One region of the Xanthomonas sp. 3058 genome, then DNA from elsewhere that is predicted to be linked to it. Evidence: predicted binding sites of a transcription regulator. Region 1 holds the regulator's gene; each other region holds the start of a gene.

Region 1 (5,745 bases):
CGGCAGGGCGAGAACGTCTTCGTTGTGGAAGGTGCGTTGAACGATCCCGCTCACAAGATGGCGCATATGAAGACGAGTGATGCGATTGCGCAGCCCGTCGAGCAATCCTTGGCGCAATTACAGGCCTTGGGCGAAACTCAGCGCCAACAGCAATCCCAGCAGCAGGAGCAACAGCGAGAGCAGTCGATTGCGCCTCAACACCGGATGGTGTGAGGGCTAGTGAAGTAACGGTTCTGAAATAACGGTTCCAGATTCAGTTCCACGGCAGCCTGGCCGTCGCCAAACCATCGCGCCCATGCCGGCGCGCGTAGCGGCATAGATCGGCAGCGATGCTTGTAGTGAAACGACAACGGCCGCAGTACGCGGGCGTTGTCGTCAAATCAGGCAGACAAGATCGTCTTGCCGATTCCCGATTCCCGAAAATCAATGATCGCTGGAGCGCAGTCCATCCACGTCCAGGATCAGCGCCATGCGGCCGTCGCCGATCAGGGTGGCGCCGGCGTAGCCGGGCAGGCCGCGTAGGGCGCGGGGCAGGGGCTTGATCACCACTTCCTCGCGGCCGCGGACCTGGTCCACCACCAGGCCGAAGCGGGTTTCGCCTGCCTGCAGCAGCACCACGGTCAGCAGCGGCGGTTGTTCTGCCGGTACGCCGAGCCAGCGGCGCAGGTCGATCAGCGGCAGGGTGTGCGAGCGGCGGTCGAGCACGGCGCGGCCGTCGAACCAGCCCAGCGAGGTCTGCGGTGCGTGCAGCACTTCGACCACGCGGGCCAGCGGCAGGGCGTAGACCGCTTCGCCGGCCTGCACCAGCAAGGTCGGCAGGATCGCCAGCGTCAGCGGCACGCGGATCATGAAGCGGCTGCCGCGGCCCAGTTCGGACTGGATCTGGATCTGCCCGCTGAGTTCGCGGATGCGCGATTGCACCACGTCCATGCCCACGCCACGGCCGGAGATGTCGGTGACCTCGGCCTTGGTCGAGAAGCCCGGCATGAAGATCAGATGCAGGCACTCGTCGGTGCTCAGGCGGGCGGCGGCTTCGGCGTCGATCAGGCCTTTGTTGCGGGCGATTTCGCGCAGGCGTTCGGGGTCGATGCCGGCGCCGTCGTCCTGGATTTCGATGCTGACGTAGTCGCCTTCCTGCTGCGCGGACAGGCGCACATGACCGCTGCGCGGTTTGCCGGTGGCTTCGCGCAGGGCAGGCGATTCGATGCCGTGGTCGATGGCGTTGCGCACCAGATGCACCAGCGGGTCGGCCAGCGCTTCGACCAGATTGCGGTCCAGTTCCGTCTCGGCGCCGATCAGCTCCAGCTCCACTTCCTTGGACAGCGTGCGCGCGACGTCGCGGGCCACCTTGGGGAAGCGCGAAAACACCTTGCTGACCGGCTGCATGCGGGTACGCATGACGGCGGTCTGCAGACGGGCGGTGGCGATATCCAGCGTGCTGACCGCGCGATCGAGTTCTTCGTCGCGCAGGCGGGTGCGCAGGGTCTTCAAGCGATTGCGCGACAGCACCAGCTCGCCGATCAGGTTGACGATGGCGTCCAGGCGCTTGGTGTCCACGCGCACGGTTTGTTCGGCTTCGGCGCCAGCCTTGGCAGCGGCTTTCGGCGCGGCCTTGGCGCCGGGCGCTGCCGGTGCATGGCCGTCGTCGTGCGCCGCCGCGGCGGCGACTGCCGCCTTGGGAGCGGCCTTGACCGCCGGCGGGCCGCTCTTGGCGTCGAACTGCGCAATCAGCGAGGCCGGTGCATGCGGCACGGTTTCGCCCGAGCCCATCGCATCCAGCATCGCCTGCAGATAATCCAGCGACTGCTGCGCGGCATCGAAGTGATGCGCCTGCAACACCGCCTGGCCGGAGCGCGCCATGCCGAGGGTTTCTTCGGCGGCGTGGCACAGCGCGACCATCGGCTTGATCGCCAGAAAGCCGGCGCCGCCCTTGAGCGTATGGAAACCGCGGAACACCGCGTTGAGCTGGTCGGCTTCGTCCGGTGCCTGTTCCAGCGCGACCAGCTGTTCGCCGAGGCGATCCAGGATTTCCTGGGCCTCGACGATGAAATCGGCAGCAATATCGTCTGGAACAGCACTCATGGTTACAACCCCAATCCGGACAGCAGGTCGTCGGCGTCGTCCTGCGACACCGCGTGACGGTCCAGGCCCTTGACTGCAGGACCGGCAAGACCGCCGTCGTCTTTCTTCGGCTCGGTGTTCTTCGGCGGCAGGCCGAGCGCACCGAAGCCTTCATGCACGCGCCGCACGATCCCGGCCACGCGCCGGATGATCTGCCCGCTCAGGTCCTGGTAGCTCTGCGCCAGCGACAGCTCGGTCAGGTTGTGGCGCATCTTGTCCATCAGCGCGCCCTGGTCCTGATTGAGGCCGCCGTCGCGCAGCTGGTTGGCCAGCTCGCGGCATTCCTCGACCAGATCCAGCGTGCGATGGCTGGCCTTTTCGGTCATTTCCACCACGTGGTCCAGGCGCGAACACGCATCGTCCAGTTCGCCGGCTTCGTCAGGCACGGTGGGCAATTCGCCCAGCGCCTGACCCAGTTCGCGGGCGAGCCGGCTCAGGCCCTGCATCATCGGACGGGTACGCAAGGCGGCGAGGTGATCCACCTCGCGCTTCCAGGCGGCTTCGTCACCGCTTTCCAGTGCATCGAGCGCGCCCTGCAGGCGGTCGATCAATGCGGCGCGTTCTGCGTTGGTATCCACGGTGGCGTTCATCAGGCGGTCGCCGCCAGACGTTCGAACACCTTGCCCAGCTTTTCTTCCAGCGTCTGCGCGGTGAACGGCTTGATGATGTAGCCATTCACGCCGCACTGGGCCGCTTCGATGATCTGCTCGCGCTTGGCTTCGGCGGTCACCATCATCACCGGCAGGTGCTTGAGCTTGGCGTCGGCGCGGATGTTGCGCAGCAGGTCGATGCCGGTCATGCCGGGCATGTTCCAGTCGGTGACCACGAAATCGAACGGGCCGGCACGCAACGCAGCCAATGCGCTGTTGCCGTCTTCGGCCTCTGCGGTATTGGTGAAGCCGAGATCGCCCAACAGATTCTTGACGATACGTCGCATCGTCGAGAAGTCGTCCACGATCAAAATCCGCATGTTCTTGTTCACATCAAGCTCCTAACACTAAAAAATACGCGAAAAAATTATTCGTCAATTTCGACACCGGCATCGGCCAGTTCGAAGACCTTGAGGCGGCCGCGCAGACGCACCACCGCCTGGCCGTGAATCTGGCAGACGCGCGATTCGCTGACACCGAGCACGGCGCCGATTTCCTTCAGATTCAATTCCTGCTCGTAATACAGCGACAGCACCAACTGCTCGCGCTCGGGCAACTGGCCGATGGCCTTGCCCAGCTCGCGGCCGAATTCGCCACGCTCCATCATCTGCTGCGGATTGGGACCACCCTTGGCGGTGGTGTCCAGCTCGCCGTGGTCCTCGATCCGCGACTCCAGGCTCAGCACCTGGCCGCGTGCGGCATCTTCCATCAGACGCAGGTAATCGGGTAGCGGCATTTCCATCGCGGCGGCCACTTCGGTGGCAGCGGCGGCGCGGCCGGTGTTCTGCTCGATCTTGCGCACGGCGGCGGCGGCGTCGCGGGCACGGCGGTGGACTGAACGCGGCACCCAGTCGCCACGGCGGATCTCGTCGATCATCGAGCCGCGGATGCGGATCGAGGCATAGGTTTCGAACGAGGCGCCCTGGTCGGAATCGTAACTGCGCGAGGCTTCGATCAGGCCGATCATGCCGGCCTGGATCAGATCGTCCACTTCCACGCTCGCCGGCAGGCGCGCGGCCAGATGGTGGGCAATGCGGCGGACCAGATCGGCATGCTGGGTGACGATGTCGTTGGCGTTGTTGCGCTGCACGGCACGGTACTGCGCGGTGGCGGTCGTTGCGGTGGCGGTACTCATGCGGCCACTCCCCGTTGGATGATGCGTTCGACGAAAAACTCGACGTTGCCGCGCGGCACCGTGGGGGCCTGCCAGCGCGAGGTACGGCGAGCGATTTCTGCAATGGCCTGCGCCGACGGACTGGCGGGGTAAGCCTTGATGACGGGTTGCTGGCGCTGCACCGACAGGCGCAACCAGTCGTCCTGCGGCACGTGGCCGAGGTAGTTCAGCGACACGTCGCCGAGGAACTTTTCGCAGACCCGCGACAGCTTGTCGTACAGCAGGCGGCCTTCGTTGGGGTCGCGCACCATGTTGGCGATGATCTGCAGGCGGTCCACGCCGCGTTCGCGCGAGAGCACCTTGATCAGCGCGTAGGCGTCGGTGATCGAGGCCGGTTCGTCGCAGACCACCACCACGGTGTCCTGTGCGGCCTGGCAGAAGGTCAGCACGCTGTCGGTGATGCCGGCGGCGGTGTCGATGACCATCACGTCCAGGTCGCGTTCCAGTTCGGAGAACACGTTGACCAGGCCGATGTGCTGGGCCGGGGCCAGTTCCGCCATGTGGCGGCGACCGGAGGCGGCCGGCACCACCAGCACGCCACCCGGACCTTCCATGATCACTTCATCGAGCGTGCAGCGGCCGGCGATCAGGTCGGCCAGGGTGTACTTGGGCGAGAGTCCCAGGACCACATCCAGGTTGGCCAGGCCAAGGTCGGCGTCCAGCAGCAGGGTGCGCTTGCCCATGTCGGCAAGCGCCACGGCCAGGTTGGCGGAGATGTTGGTTTTACCCACGCCGCCCTTGCCACCGGTCACGGCAATGGTGCGCACCGGGCCCAAGGGCTCGGGACGGGTCGCCGACAGGGGGAAGGCGTTGGTCAGCTTTGCGTATTCACGCGACTGCATGGTTGTGCTCCGGAGTACAGGGCTTATCGGCAGCGCGCCGTAAATCTTCAAGGCGAAGAACGAGACTGGCGGCATTGGCGCGGTGCAGGTCGTCAGGGACCCGCTGTCCGTCAGTCACCCAGGTGATGGGCATTTGGTGGTCGACCACCACCGACAAGGCGCTGCCGAAGCGGCCGGTCTCGTCGAGTTTGGTCAGCACCACGCCTTGGGGCTTGGCGTGGGCGAAGCGGCGCACGACCTCGTCGAGGTCTGAAAAATGGGAGTTGGCGGGCAGCACCAGCAGCGAGGTGACCTGCTGGGCGGCGCGCAGCCAGTTCAGCTGGGCGGCCAGGGCGCGGTCGCGCTGGCCCATGCCGGCGGTATCGATCAGCACCAGCTTGTAGTCGCGCAGGCGATCCAGCAGCGCGAGCAGGCTTTCGGCGCTGTCGGCTTCGTGCACCGCGATGCCGAGCTGGCGGCCGTAGCTGTGCAGCTGCTCGCGGCCACCGACGCGCAAGGTGTCGGTGGTGACCAGTGCCACGTCGCGCGGGGCGTGCTGGGCGGCGAAGCGCTGCGCCAGCTTGGCAATGGTGGTGGTCTTGCCGGCGCCGGTCGGGCCGACCAGGGCGATCACGCCGCCGCGTTCCAGCGGGTCGATCGGGGCCACCGGCAGGCGCTTGGACAACAAGCCCAGCATCAGGCCGCGGCCGCGGTGCAATTCGGTGTCGGCGGGGATCTGCATGGCGATGTCGCGGGTCAGACCGGCGTCGAAGCCGTAGTCGTCCATCAACTCCAGCGCCTGCGCACGCACCGGCGAGCCACGCAGGCGCTCGTCGGTGAGGCGGTTCATTTCTCGCTCGATCATCTGCCGCATCAGCGCCAGTTCGCCGCGTAGCTGCTTGAGTTCTTCGTCGTTCTGCGTCGCCGGGGCGGCGGCGACCGGCACGGCGGCCAGGGCCACCGGTGCGACCACCAGCGG
Region 2 (5,745 bases), on a different contig from region 1:
TTCAGATGCACGTGCCCGGGCACGAACTGGGTGAACGAGTTGGCGATGGCGATGATGGGCTTGTGGAAGTCGCCATCCTGCATGCCGGTGGCGCGCCAGAGTGCGCGGGCGCCGGCCATGTTGCGGCCGTGGGTGGAGGTCTTGGAGCGATACTCGGGCATGGCGAAGTCGGCGGCTGATCAGCGAGCTGTGGCTGGCAATTAGAGCGCGTTGCGACTGTTGCTGCTGCAACCGTCGCGATGCGTTCTGGCGATTTCGCACGGTAGCACGCAGCTGTCTGTCGGGCGGGGCTGCGCGACGCGCGGGCTGTGCAGTAGCCGGTCAGGCGCTTGCGCACGCTGCGTGCCGGCGCGCAGCGTCCAGCATCTGCGCAGAAAACATCTGCGCAGAAAACGCCAACCTGTTCCCTTCGCGTCACGCATCTGCGCATCGCCGCGCTGGCCTGGAGCAGTGTGGCAACGATCGCGTCCTGCGTCGTGCAACGCCGCGCCTGGGCAGGCGATGCGTGTACGTTACCGGCGCTGCCGGGATCGAGACTGTTCCGCTTCCAGGGCGCGTTTGCGGTTGCTACAAGCGACACGCGATGCGCAGCTACACTAGGCGCATGTCTTCTGAGTTTTCCTGCCGTTCGGGCTGCGCAGCCTGCTGCATCGCGCCCTCGATCAGTTCGCCGATTCCCGGCATGCCCGATGGCAAGCCGGCGGGTGTGGCGTGTGTGCAGCTTGATGCGCGGCTGGGGTGCCGGCTGTTCGGCTCGCCGGCGCGCCCGGCGGTGTGCAGCAGCCTGCGGCCATCGATGGAGATGTGCGGGGCATCGCGCGAGCAGGCGTTGACGATGCTGGCCGCACTGGAGCAGGCGACCCAGCCTTGACAGCCGGGCGCGTCCACTCGGCGATCAGCTGCCGCCAGGCATGCCCAGATACTGATCCTTGAGCCGCACATAATGTTGCGCCGAATAATGCAGGCTCTCGATTTCCTTGTCGCTGAGTTTGCGCGCCAGGCGCGCGGGATTGCCCAGCCACAATTCCGCTTCGCCAACCACCTTGCCTGGGCCGACCACCGCACCGGCGCCGACAAATCCGTAGCGTTTGATGGTGGCCCCATCCAGCACGCAGGCGCCCATGCCGATCAGGCACAGGTCTTCGATGGTGCAGGCATGCAGGATGGTGCCGTGGCCCACGGTCACGTCCTCGCCGATGATGGTTGGATAGCCAGCCTTATTGAACGGGCTGTGGTGGCTGACGTGGATGATGGTGCCGTCCTGCACGTTGGTGCGTGCGCCGATCTGCACCTGATTGACGTCGCCACGGATCACCGTGCCCGGCCACACCGACACGTCATCGCCCAAGCTCACTTTGCCGATGATGGTGCAGGCCGGGTCGACATAGACGCGCGCGCCCAGCTGCGGGGTGTGTTCCAGGAACGAACGGATCGGGGTCACGGCATTCTCCACGCATCAAACAGGTTGCCCACGATGGGCAGTGATTGCATGATAACTGCCAGTGCGCGGGCCTGTTGAACAGGCCGCGCTGTGGCTGGGTGAGGAATTAGGCAATCGCGCCTACGCGCTCACGAAGAAGACCCAGACTGAACATCGACGTTGCCAGCACGACTCACGCATCCGCGTTGGCGTTTGTGCAACAAGAGCGCAGGTCACTTCGCCGTTGCGTGGCCCTGCAAAAGGTGCGCCAAGGGTTTGCGATGGCCGATGTTCAGGCACTGCGACCGTGAAAGACGCTCCCCGGACGTTTGGCTACCGGTGGCAACTCGGCCTGCCGCATGCCCGGCAGCACGTCGCGACGCCCCGTTCGACACTGCCCGGCACGGTTGCTGGCCTGCTCAGCCGCCATGCGCCCACGCAGTCTGGCGAGGTCGAGCGGACCAAAGAAATCTCCCCCAGTGCCGATAAGACGGATGACCCTCCGCACCCGTGGCGGGCGTTTTCGCGGACATCGTGCAGATCAGCGCTGGCATGCTCAGAACCATCGACTCAGATCAACTCCGCCCCGGCATGTATGTCTACAAGCTGCTGGGCGCGTGGGTGCACCATCCGTTCTGGAAGACGTCGTTTCTGGTCGATTCCGACGATGTGGAGAAGATCCATGCCAGCCGGATCGAGCAACTGGTGATCGACACCGCGCGCGGCCTGGATGTGGACAGGGGCGCGGCAGTCGGCGAGCAGGCTGCTGGCGATGCGCCATCGCCACCTCCCATGCCGGAACCGGAATCGGAACCGCAACCGCCGGAGCCGGCCCCCACCGCGCGCAGTGCGCGGACCAACAGCGTCACCGCGCAGGTCGGTATCGAAGCCGAAGTGGTGCGGGCGCGGCGTATTTTTGAAGACGGCCGCGACATGGTGGAAGCGATGTTTCGCGATGTGCGGCTGGGGCGCACCGTCGACACCGAGGCAGCGATGCCGTTGGTGGAAGCCATCAACGACTCGGTGCTACGGCACCCGCAGGCCTTGATCAGCGTGGCAAGGCTCAAGACCGCCGACGACTACACCTATCTGCACTCGATGGCCGTGGCCGGCTTGATGAGCGGGCTGGCGCGCCAGCTCGGCCTGCCCGAGGCGCAGGTGGTGGAAGCGGCGATGGGCGGCCTGCTGCACGACATGGGCAAGGCGGTGACGCCGTTGGAGATTCTCAACAAGCCCGGCCGGCTCACCGATGCAGAAATGGAGGTGATGCGCCAGCATCCGCTGGATGGGCATCGCCTGCTGATGGCCGGCGGCGTGCAGAACGCGGTGGTGCTGGAAATTGCGCTGCATCATCACGAAAAGATCGACGGCAGCGGGTACCCCAACCGCTTGGTCGGCGAAGGCATCTCGCTGATGTCGCGGATGGGCGCGGTGTGCGATGTGTATGACGCCATCAGTTCCGACCGCCCCTACAAACGCGCCTGGGACCCGGCCGAATCGCTCAAGCAGATGGCGTCGTGGAAGGGTCATTTCGACCCGGTGGTATTCCAGGCGTTCGTGCGCCGGCTGGGCATCTACCCGGTCGGCTCGCTGGTGCGCCTGGAATCGCAGAAGCTGGCCGTGGTGATCGAACAGACGCCAGACGCGCTGCTCAAGCCCAAGGTGCGCGTGTTCTATTCGGCCAAGCTGCGCAGCCATGTGCTGGTGCAGGACATCGACCTGTCGCGGCCCGATTGCCAGGACCGTATCGCGCAGATGGAAAGCCCGACCGACTGGGGCTTCCGCGATCTCGAAAAACTCTGGCTGCCGTAGGCGCGCTGCGCAAGTCTGCATTGCCGGGCGCGTGCATGTCCGGACATCGATGACCTCGACACAACGCTGCGGCAACCCCGCCGTGGCAGCAACCGTAACGGGCTCGCCTGCGATCCGTACGTGCCTTCACACCCGCCCGGCACCCGCTCGCGGGCTAGCGGACGCGACTATGCTGCGGTGCAGCTTGGCAATGTAGTTATGATCTATAACTATTCTGCAACGCAATCACTTGCCGACCGGATCTCATGTCCACGCCGTGCCTGGATCACCGCCGTCCCCCGCACATCGCAGCGCTGCATTGCGGTCAGGCGCGCGCGTGGACGGCCGGTGCGACGGCGGCGCGCCCATGCGCATGGTCGCAGCAGGTATCGACAGCCGGCATGTCCACATCGCCAGGCCTTGCCGCGTCTACAATGCGCTGCACGCCGGGGATCGGCGTTGCGGCCCGGGCGCATGGCGCGTACCGCTCCGCCCGCTGCCTTTGTCGCGAGAACCGTCATGCCCGCTACAGCCACTGCTGCACCGTTGCCCGATGCCATCACCGCGGTGGACCAGGCGCGTCTGCTACGAATGCTGGGCTACCGCATCACCCGCACCGAGCTGCTGGTGCGGCGGATGTTTCAGGAATGCGTTGCCGCTTTCGATCTGAAACCGGTCGATTTCTCCTTGCTGATGCTGGTGGATGGCAACCCGGGCATCAACCAGCGCCAGATCGGCGACGTCTTGCATGTCTCGCCGCCGAACCTGGCCATCGTGGTGGCGAGGCTGGTCAAGCGCCGTCTGCTGCGGCAGGTGCGCGGGCGTCAGGACCGGCGTATGCAGCATTTGTCGTTGACGCCGGCCGGCGTCACCCTGCTGACCGATGCCGAAGCCGAAGTGCTGCGCATGGAGCAGCAGCTCAGTGCGGTGCTCGGCACCAGCGAGGCGCCGCTGCTGCGCGCGCTCGATCGTCTGGATCGTCTGGATCGGCTCGATACGCCGTAAGCCCACTGCGCCGGCCCTCTGCCCGCCAGCGTGATCTCACCAACGTCTTGATGGCACGTGCCTTGCGCAGCGTGGAGATCGCTCTGCCTGATCGCGTGCCAGGTGGCACGCCCGCTGCTTCCTTCCAACGCTGGAGATGTGCTTAGTGATTCGATCCTCGGTGGTGCGTGGCGTGGCTGTCAGGGCGGCGTGGCGACTGCCTGCAGCGCTCGGCAGCGTGGCGCCGCTTGCGAGCGGGGCGACGCTTGCGCAGGGCGTGCCGCAGAGCATGGCGATGACCAACGGCCTCTTTCGCAGCGAGCGCCGGCCCAACCTGCCCGACGGGGTTGCCTTCCGCAACGGCCAGGCCGGCGATGCGGGCTGGATCCATCTCGCCACCTCCTGGGAAGTGGTGCCGGACGTGCGATTGGGCATCAACGCGTATTACCTCACGCAATTTCGCGATAACCGCACCAATGGCCGGCGCGTCCCGATGGCCGCCAGCGCGTGTTCTACGCAGGCCCAGGCGGTGTGTGGCGGTTCGATGCCAACAACATCCTGTTCGCCAATCTTTACCTGCCGGTGGACGTGAGAAATGCCGCTTCCGGCAACAACGTCAATCTGCAGTACGTCCATGTGTTCTAGTGCCGGCGCAGCTGGCTCCTAACGGAGGGTGGCAATGAATTTGCAAAACAAGACGATCGTGGTGACCGGTGTGGCATCGGGCATCGGCGCAGAGGTCGCACGGCTTGCGCGGTTCCATGGCGCCACGGTGATCGGTGTCGATCGCACACCGGTGCAGATGACCCTGCATGGCTTCCATCAGGCCGACCTGGGCGACCCGGCCTCCATCGATGCGCTGGTGCGCGCGCTGCCGGAGCAGATCGATGCGCTGGCCAACGTGGCCGGCGTGCCCGGCACCGCACCGCTGGAGGTAGTGGCACGCGTCAACTACTTGGGCCTGCGCCATCTGAGCCAGGCGCTGTTGCCGCGTATCGCCTCCGGCAGCAGCATCATCAATGTCGCGTCGATCCTGGGCGCCGAATGGCCACAGCGGCTGGACCTGCACAAGCAACTGGCCGCCACCGAGAGCTTCGATGCCGGCGCCGCATGGCTGGCCGCCCATCCGGTGGCGCACGACACCTGCTATCAATACTTCAAGGAAGCGTTGATCGTGTGGACCTTGCTGCAATCGCGGCCGTGGTTTGCCGAGCGTGGCGTGCGCGTCAACAACGTCTCGCCCGGGCCGGTCTTTACCCCGATCCTTGGCGATTTCGCCGCCATGCTGGGCGAGGAGCGCGTCAAGGAAGACGCCAAGCGCATGACGCGCCCTGCGTATGCAGATGAAGTGGCCGAGGCGATCGTGTTTCTTGCATCGGATGCGGCGCGCTGGATCAACGGCATCACCCTGCCGGTCGATGGTGGCCTGGCATCCACCACGCTGTAATTCCCCACTGTTTTCAGCAGGAGGCTAGACCATGAATGCTCTTCCCAGCGGAGCGGCCGCTGCAATCGCCACTCCCGCGTGGCACGGCTGCATCTTCAATGGC
Region 3 (5,745 bases), on a different contig from region 1:
CCTGGGCCTGGTCGTGGTCGACGAGGAACAGCGCTTCGGCGTGCGCCAGAAGGAAGCGCTCAAGGCGATGCGCGCCAACGTGCATCTGCTCACGCTGACCGCCACGCCGATCCCGCGCACGCTCAATATGGCCATGGCCGGCTTGCGCGACCTGTCGATCATCGCCACCCCGCCGCCGAACCGGCTCGCCGTGCAGACCTTCATCACCGCCTGGGATAACACCTTGTTGCGCGAAGCGTTCCAGCGCGAGCTCAGTCGTGGGGGGCAGCTGTATTTCCTGCACAACGATGTGGAAAGCATCGTGCGCATGCAGCGCGACCTGGCCGAGCTGGTGCCGGAAGCGCGCATCGGCATCGCGCATGGGCAGATGCCCGAGCGCGAGCTGGAGCGGGTGATGCTGGATTTCCAGAAGCAACGCTTCAACGTGTTGCTGTCGACCACGATCATCGAGTCGGGCATCGACATTCCCAACGCCAACACCATCATCATCAACCGCGCCGACCGCTTCGGTCTCGCGCAGTTGCATCAGCTGCGCGGACGGGTCGGTCGTTCGCATCATCGCGCCTATGCGTACCTGCTGGTGCCGGATCGTCGCTCGATGACCGCCGATGCTTCAAAGCGCCTGGAAGCGATCGCCTCGATGGACGAGCTCGGCGCAGGCTTCACCCTGGCCACCCACGATCTGGAAATCCGCGGTGCCGGCGAGCTGTTGGGCGAAGACCAGAGCGGGCAGATGGCCGAGGTCGGTTTCAGCCTGTATACCGAACTGCTGGAACGCGCCGTGCGCAGTATCCGCCAGGGCAAGCTGCCGGATCTGGATGCCGGCGACGAGGTGCGTGGCGCCGAGGTCGAGCTGCATGTGGCCTCGCTGATTCCAGAGGATTATCTGCCCGACGTGCATACGCGCCTGACCCTGTACAAGCGCATTTCCAGTGCCCGCGATGCCGATGCGCTGCGCGAGTTGCAGGTGGAGATGATCGACCGCTTCGGCCTGCTGCCGGGCCCGGTCAAGCATCTGTTCGCCATTGCCGAGCTCAAGCTGCAGGCCAATGCCCTGGGTATCCGCAAGCTGGACCTGGGCGAAAACGGCGGCCGTCTGGTGTTCGAGGCCAAGCCGGCGATCGACCCGATGACGGTGATCCAGATGATCCAGAAACAGCCAAAGATCTACACGATGGACGGCCCGGACAAGCTGCGCATCAAGTTGCCATTGCCCGAAGGCGCCGACCGGTTCAACGCGGCGCGTGGATTGTTGGCGGCGTTGGCACCGGGCTGAAGCGCGGCCAATGGTCGCGCTTGGCTGCGTAGTCGGTTCCGACACTGAATCACGCCAAGCGCCTCACCGATGGCGCATCGGCAGCAGACACGCAGCGCGACGCGATGCGGCATTTCGATGAAAGCCCATCGCGCCACCGTCACTGGCGCGTGACAAATACCGCTTCTTTCCAGCGTGATTTCTGCAAAAAAGCCGCAAGCCGTCACGTCCTTTGCATTAAAGAAAGCGGCCGACTTGCAGTTATCTGTCTTGCAGGACTGTCCAGGACATCCTTCGCCTGAGCCTGCTTGTGACGAACCTGAGCAGTTTATGCCCGGGTGGTGATGGGCTTCTCAAATCCATCATCCTGCTGAATTTCAACTAAATATTTCTGTCACGGGCCGATACCTGCATAGACCGGCATGTCCCTGTGTGCAGACCAGCTCACAGCAAGACCCGCCGGCGATCTTCCTTCGCGTCATGGCGCGCATCCGTGCGCCATCGCATCGCTTGAGGCATCAATGAACATCCCACGTACCGATCTACCCGCACCACTGACGCTCGCCCTCGAAGGCGAGATGACGATCCGTCGCGCGGCCGAACTCAAGCCGCTGCTGCAGCCGGCATTGCTGCATCCGGGTGGCCTGCATCTGGACCTGGGCGCGGTCAGCGAGATCGATACCACCGGGCTGCAGTTGCTGCTGGCCACCCAGCAGGCGATCAGGGCAGATGGGCGGCCGTTTTCGCTCACCGATTCCAGCCGCGCGGTGATCGATGTGATCGAACTGCTCGGCCTGCTTGAGGCCTTGTATCCGCACGCGGTTGCCGGCCTCGGCGAACAGCTTCACTAAAGGATCAACGCGCGCATGGACATGAACCAGCTGATGCAGACTTTCCTGGCCGAGAGCCGGGACCTGCTCGAAGACATGGAACGCCACCTGCTCGAAGCCGAGCGTGGCGAATCCTCGCCCGATGCGGTCAACGCGATCTTTCGCGCGGCCCATACCATCAAGGGGTCGGGCGGCTTGTTCGATCTGCCGCAGCTGGTCGGCTTCACCCATGTGGTGGAAAGCGTGCTGGACCTGGTGCGCGATGGCGCGATCACCCTGAGCTCGGAGCTGATCGGGCTGTTGCTGGTGTGCTGCGACCATATCCATGCGCTGGTGGAAACCGCCGCCGACCCCGGCCATGCCGATCCGGCCGCACTGGCGGCCGAAGCCGAGCCGCTGCTGGCGCAGCTGCAGACCTATCTGCAAGCCAGCGTCTGCGGCGTCACTGCCGCCGCCGTCCAGCACATACCGGAAAAACAGAGCGGGTATTGGCGCGTCACCTTGAAGCTGTATGCCGATGCGCTGCGCTTCGGCAACTCGCCGCTCAAGCTGATTCGCAACCTGCGCGGACTGGGGTCGGTGGAATCGATCAGCACCGATGCCAGCCAGTTGCCATCCTTCGACGATCTCGATCCGGAAGCCAACTATCTCGGCTTCCAGATCCTGCTGCGCAGCGATGCCGATCGCGCCGCAATCGAAGAGGTGTTCGAATTCGTCCTGGACGATTGCGACCTGGACATCACTGCAGTGCCGGCGCCGGTCGATGCGGCACTGCACGTGGTCGCAGAACCTGCGCCTGCGGCGCCTGCCAGTCGCGCGCCCGCAGCGGCGGTCTCCGCTGCAGCCTCGGCACCGGCGCGTGCTGCGCCCGATGCAGGCGCACGCAACGCCGACGCGCGTTCGATTCGCGTGGATGCGGACAAACTCGATCGCATGATCGACCTGGTGGGCGAACTCATCATCGCCGTGTCCAGCACCAACGCGAACGCGCAGCGCACTGGCGATGCGCAACTGCTGGAATCGGCATCGATCCTGGCCGGGCTGGTGGAAGACGTGCGTGAAAGCGCCCTGCAGCTGCGCATGGTCAAGATCGGTGGCACGTTCAGCCGCTTCCAGCGCGTGGTGCACGATGTGGCGCGCGAGTTGGGCAAGGACATCGCGCTGGTCGTTGCCGGCGAAGACACCGAGCTGGACAAGTCGGTGGTGGAAAAGATCGGCGACCCGCTCACCCATCTGGTGCGTAACGCGATGGACCACGGCATCGAGCCGGCGGACGTGCGCGTGGCGCGCGGCAAGCCCGCACGCGGCACGGTGGGCCTGAACGCTTATCACGACTCCGGCAGCATCGTCATCCAGATCACCGACGATGGCGGCGGCTTGAACCGCGACCGCATCCTGGCCAAGGCGCTGGAACGCGGCCTGATCGAACCCGGCCGCCAACTGAGCGACCGCGACGTCTTTGCGATGATCTTCGAGCCCGGCTTTTCCACTGCCGAGAAAGTCACCAACCTGTCCGGGCGCGGCGTGGGCATGGACGTGGTCAAGCGCAACATCACCGCGCTGCGTGGCACCGTCGAGATAGACAGCACTGCGGGCGTCGGCACCACCATCTCGGTGCGGCTGCCGCTGACGCTGGCCATCATCAACGGCTTCCAGGTCGGTATCGGCAAGTCGGTGTTCGTGGTGCCGCTGGATGTGGTGGAAGAGTGCGTGGAATTCACGCCCGACTACGCCAGCGACTACATCGACCTGCGCGGCAACGTATTGCCGTATGTGCGGCTGCGCGAGTTGTTTGCGCTTGGCGGCAAGACCCCGGCACGCGAAAGCATCGTGGTGATCCGCCAGGGCGTGCAGCGCTTCGGGCTGGTCGTGGACACCTTGCTGGGCGAATGGCAGACCGTCATCAAGCCGTTGTCCAAAGTCTTTACGCAGGTCAGAGGCATCAGTGGCTCAAGCATTCTGGGCAGCGGCGATGTCGCGCTGATTCTCGATGTGCCCAGCCTGATCCAGCAATTGCATCCACATCAGGACGCCCTGGCGGCCTGAGCATTCGCAGTACCACTCATTTCCACCTCCGCGTCATTCGTTGTTCCCTGAGACCAGGAAGCTGCCGCCATGTCACTCCGTTTCCCCATTACCACGCAGCTGTGGTTCACCGCTGCTGTCGCTCTCGCGTTGCCGGTTGCGGCGATCGTCGCCGGTTTCGCGCTCTCGCTGTCGCATGCCGCCCTGCTCGGCGCCAGCCTGTTGGCTGCAATCGTCAGCGGGGTGTTGCTGATCGCCGCCATCCGCAGCGCTACCGGTTCGCTCGATCTTGCCACCACCACCTTGGACGCGTTCTCGCGCGGCAATTTCGACCTGGCCCTGCCGCAGGTGCGCGACGAACAGGCCGGCGACCTGTTGCGCGCGCTGCGCAAGATGCAAAGCGGCATCCGCCACGTCAACGACGAGATCAATCGCGTCTCGCGCGAACACGATGCCGGCGAGATCGATGCGCGTATCGATGTGGCACGTTTCGATGGCGACTTCCGCACCATGGGCGACGGCATCAACCGCATGGTCGCCGGCCATATCGCAGTGAAAAAGCAGGCCATGGCGTGCGTGGCCGAATTCGGCCGCGGTAATTTTTCCGCAGAGCTCGAACGCCTGCCGGGCAAGAAGGCTTTCATCAACGAGGTGGTCGATCAGATGCGCGGCAACCTCACCGGCATGGTCGCCGAGGTCAACCGCATGTCGGTCGAGCACGACGCCGGCGATATCGATGTGGTCATCGACACGCAGCGCTTCACCGGCGATTTCCGTCGCATGGCCGAAGGCATCAATGCGATGGTGGCCGGCCATATCACGGTCAAGAAGCAGGCCATCGCCTGCGTGGCCGAATTCGGTCGCGGCAACTTCACCGCGCAGCTGCCGCTGCTGCCGGGCAAGAAGCGCTTCATCAACGAGACTCTCGAACAGGTGCGCGGCAACCTCACCGGGCTGATCGGACAGATCAACCACATGTCGGCCGAACACGAAGCCGGCGATATCGATGTGGTCATCGACAGTAGCCGTTTCGATGGCGACTTCCGCAGCATGGCCAGCGGCATCAACCAGATGGTGGGTGCGCATATCGCGGTGAAGAAACTGGCGATGGGCGTGGTGGCCGAATTCGGTCGCGGCAATTTCGATGCGCCATTGGCACAGCTGCCCGGCAAGAAGGCCTTCATCAACGAAACGGTGGAGCGCGCACGCGGCAACTTGCGCAGCATTTCCGAAGTGATTCAGGTAATGGGCGCGATGGCCGACGGCGACCTCACCCACACCGTGGAAGGTCATTACGAAGGCGCGTTCGCCGACATGCAGCGCTACGTCAACACCACCATGAGCCGGCTGACCGAGATCGTCGATGAGGTCAACCGCAATGCCGAAAACCTGGCCAGCGCCTCGGAAGAGGTCAGCGCCACGGCGCAGGCATTGGCACAGGCCGCCAGCGAGCAGGCTGCCGGCGTGGAAGAAACCAGCGCCTCGCTGGAGCAGATGACCGCCTCGATCGGGCAGAACACCGAAAACGCACGCGTCACCGACAGCATGGCCGCCAAGGCCGCCAGCGAAGCAGCCGACGGCGGCGACACCGTGCGCGCCACGGTGGTGGCGATGAAGGACATTGCCAAGAAGATC

The links. The regulator FliA, encoded in region 1, starts transcription of late flagellar genes. The targets are predictions, from matches to a motif close to TAAAGTTTNNCNNNCNNNGGCCGATAA.
Region 2: a site for FliA is predicted at 1,883-1,909, ahead of GGR61_RS15560 (HD-GYP domain-containing protein). Genes of this name have one in related genera too.
Region 3: a site for FliA is predicted at 1,637-1,663, ahead of GGR61_RS08730 (STAS domain-containing protein). Genes of this name have one in related genera too.

Annotation. Positions count from the first base shown of each region.
Region 1 is NZ_JACHOF010000001.1:685,341-691,085, forward strand. Features, by position in the region: gene GGR61_RS03090 (XVIPCD domain-containing protein) at 1-213, shown strand, start outside; gene GGR61_RS03095 (chemotaxis protein CheA) at 424-2,082, opposite strand; gene GGR61_RS03100 (protein phosphatase CheZ) at 2,085-2,711, opposite strand; gene cheY (chemotaxis response regulator CheY) at 2,711-3,103, opposite strand; gene GGR61_RS03110 (RNA polymerase sigma factor FliA) at 3,139-3,906, opposite strand; gene GGR61_RS03115 (MinD/ParA family protein) at 3,903-4,787, opposite strand; gene flhF (flagellar biosynthesis protein FlhF) at 4,774-5,745, opposite strand, start outside.
Region 2 is NZ_JACHOF010000014.1:10,362-16,106, forward strand. Features, by position in the region: gene ilvD (dihydroxy-acid dehydratase) at 1-161, opposite strand, end outside; gene GGR61_RS15550 (YkgJ family cysteine cluster protein) at 605-871, shown strand; gene GGR61_RS15555 (gamma carbonic anhydrase family protein) at 896-1,441, opposite strand; gene GGR61_RS15560 (HD-GYP domain-containing protein) at 1,973-3,232, shown strand; gene GGR61_RS15565 (MarR family transcriptional regulator) at 3,731-4,216, shown strand; partial or broken gene GGR61_RS15570 (transporter) at 4,506-4,840, shown strand; gene GGR61_RS15575 (coniferyl-alcohol dehydrogenase) at 4,875-5,642, shown strand; gene GGR61_RS15580 (benzaldehyde dehydrogenase) at 5,674-5,745, shown strand, end outside.
Region 3 is NZ_JACHOF010000004.1:358,302-364,046, reverse strand. Features, by position in the region: gene mfd (transcription-repair coupling factor) at 1-1,276, shown strand, start outside; gene GGR61_RS08730 (STAS domain-containing protein) at 1,777-2,106, shown strand; gene GGR61_RS08725 (chemotaxis protein CheA) at 2,122-4,131, shown strand; gene GGR61_RS08720 (methyl-accepting chemotaxis protein) at 4,201-5,745, shown strand, end outside.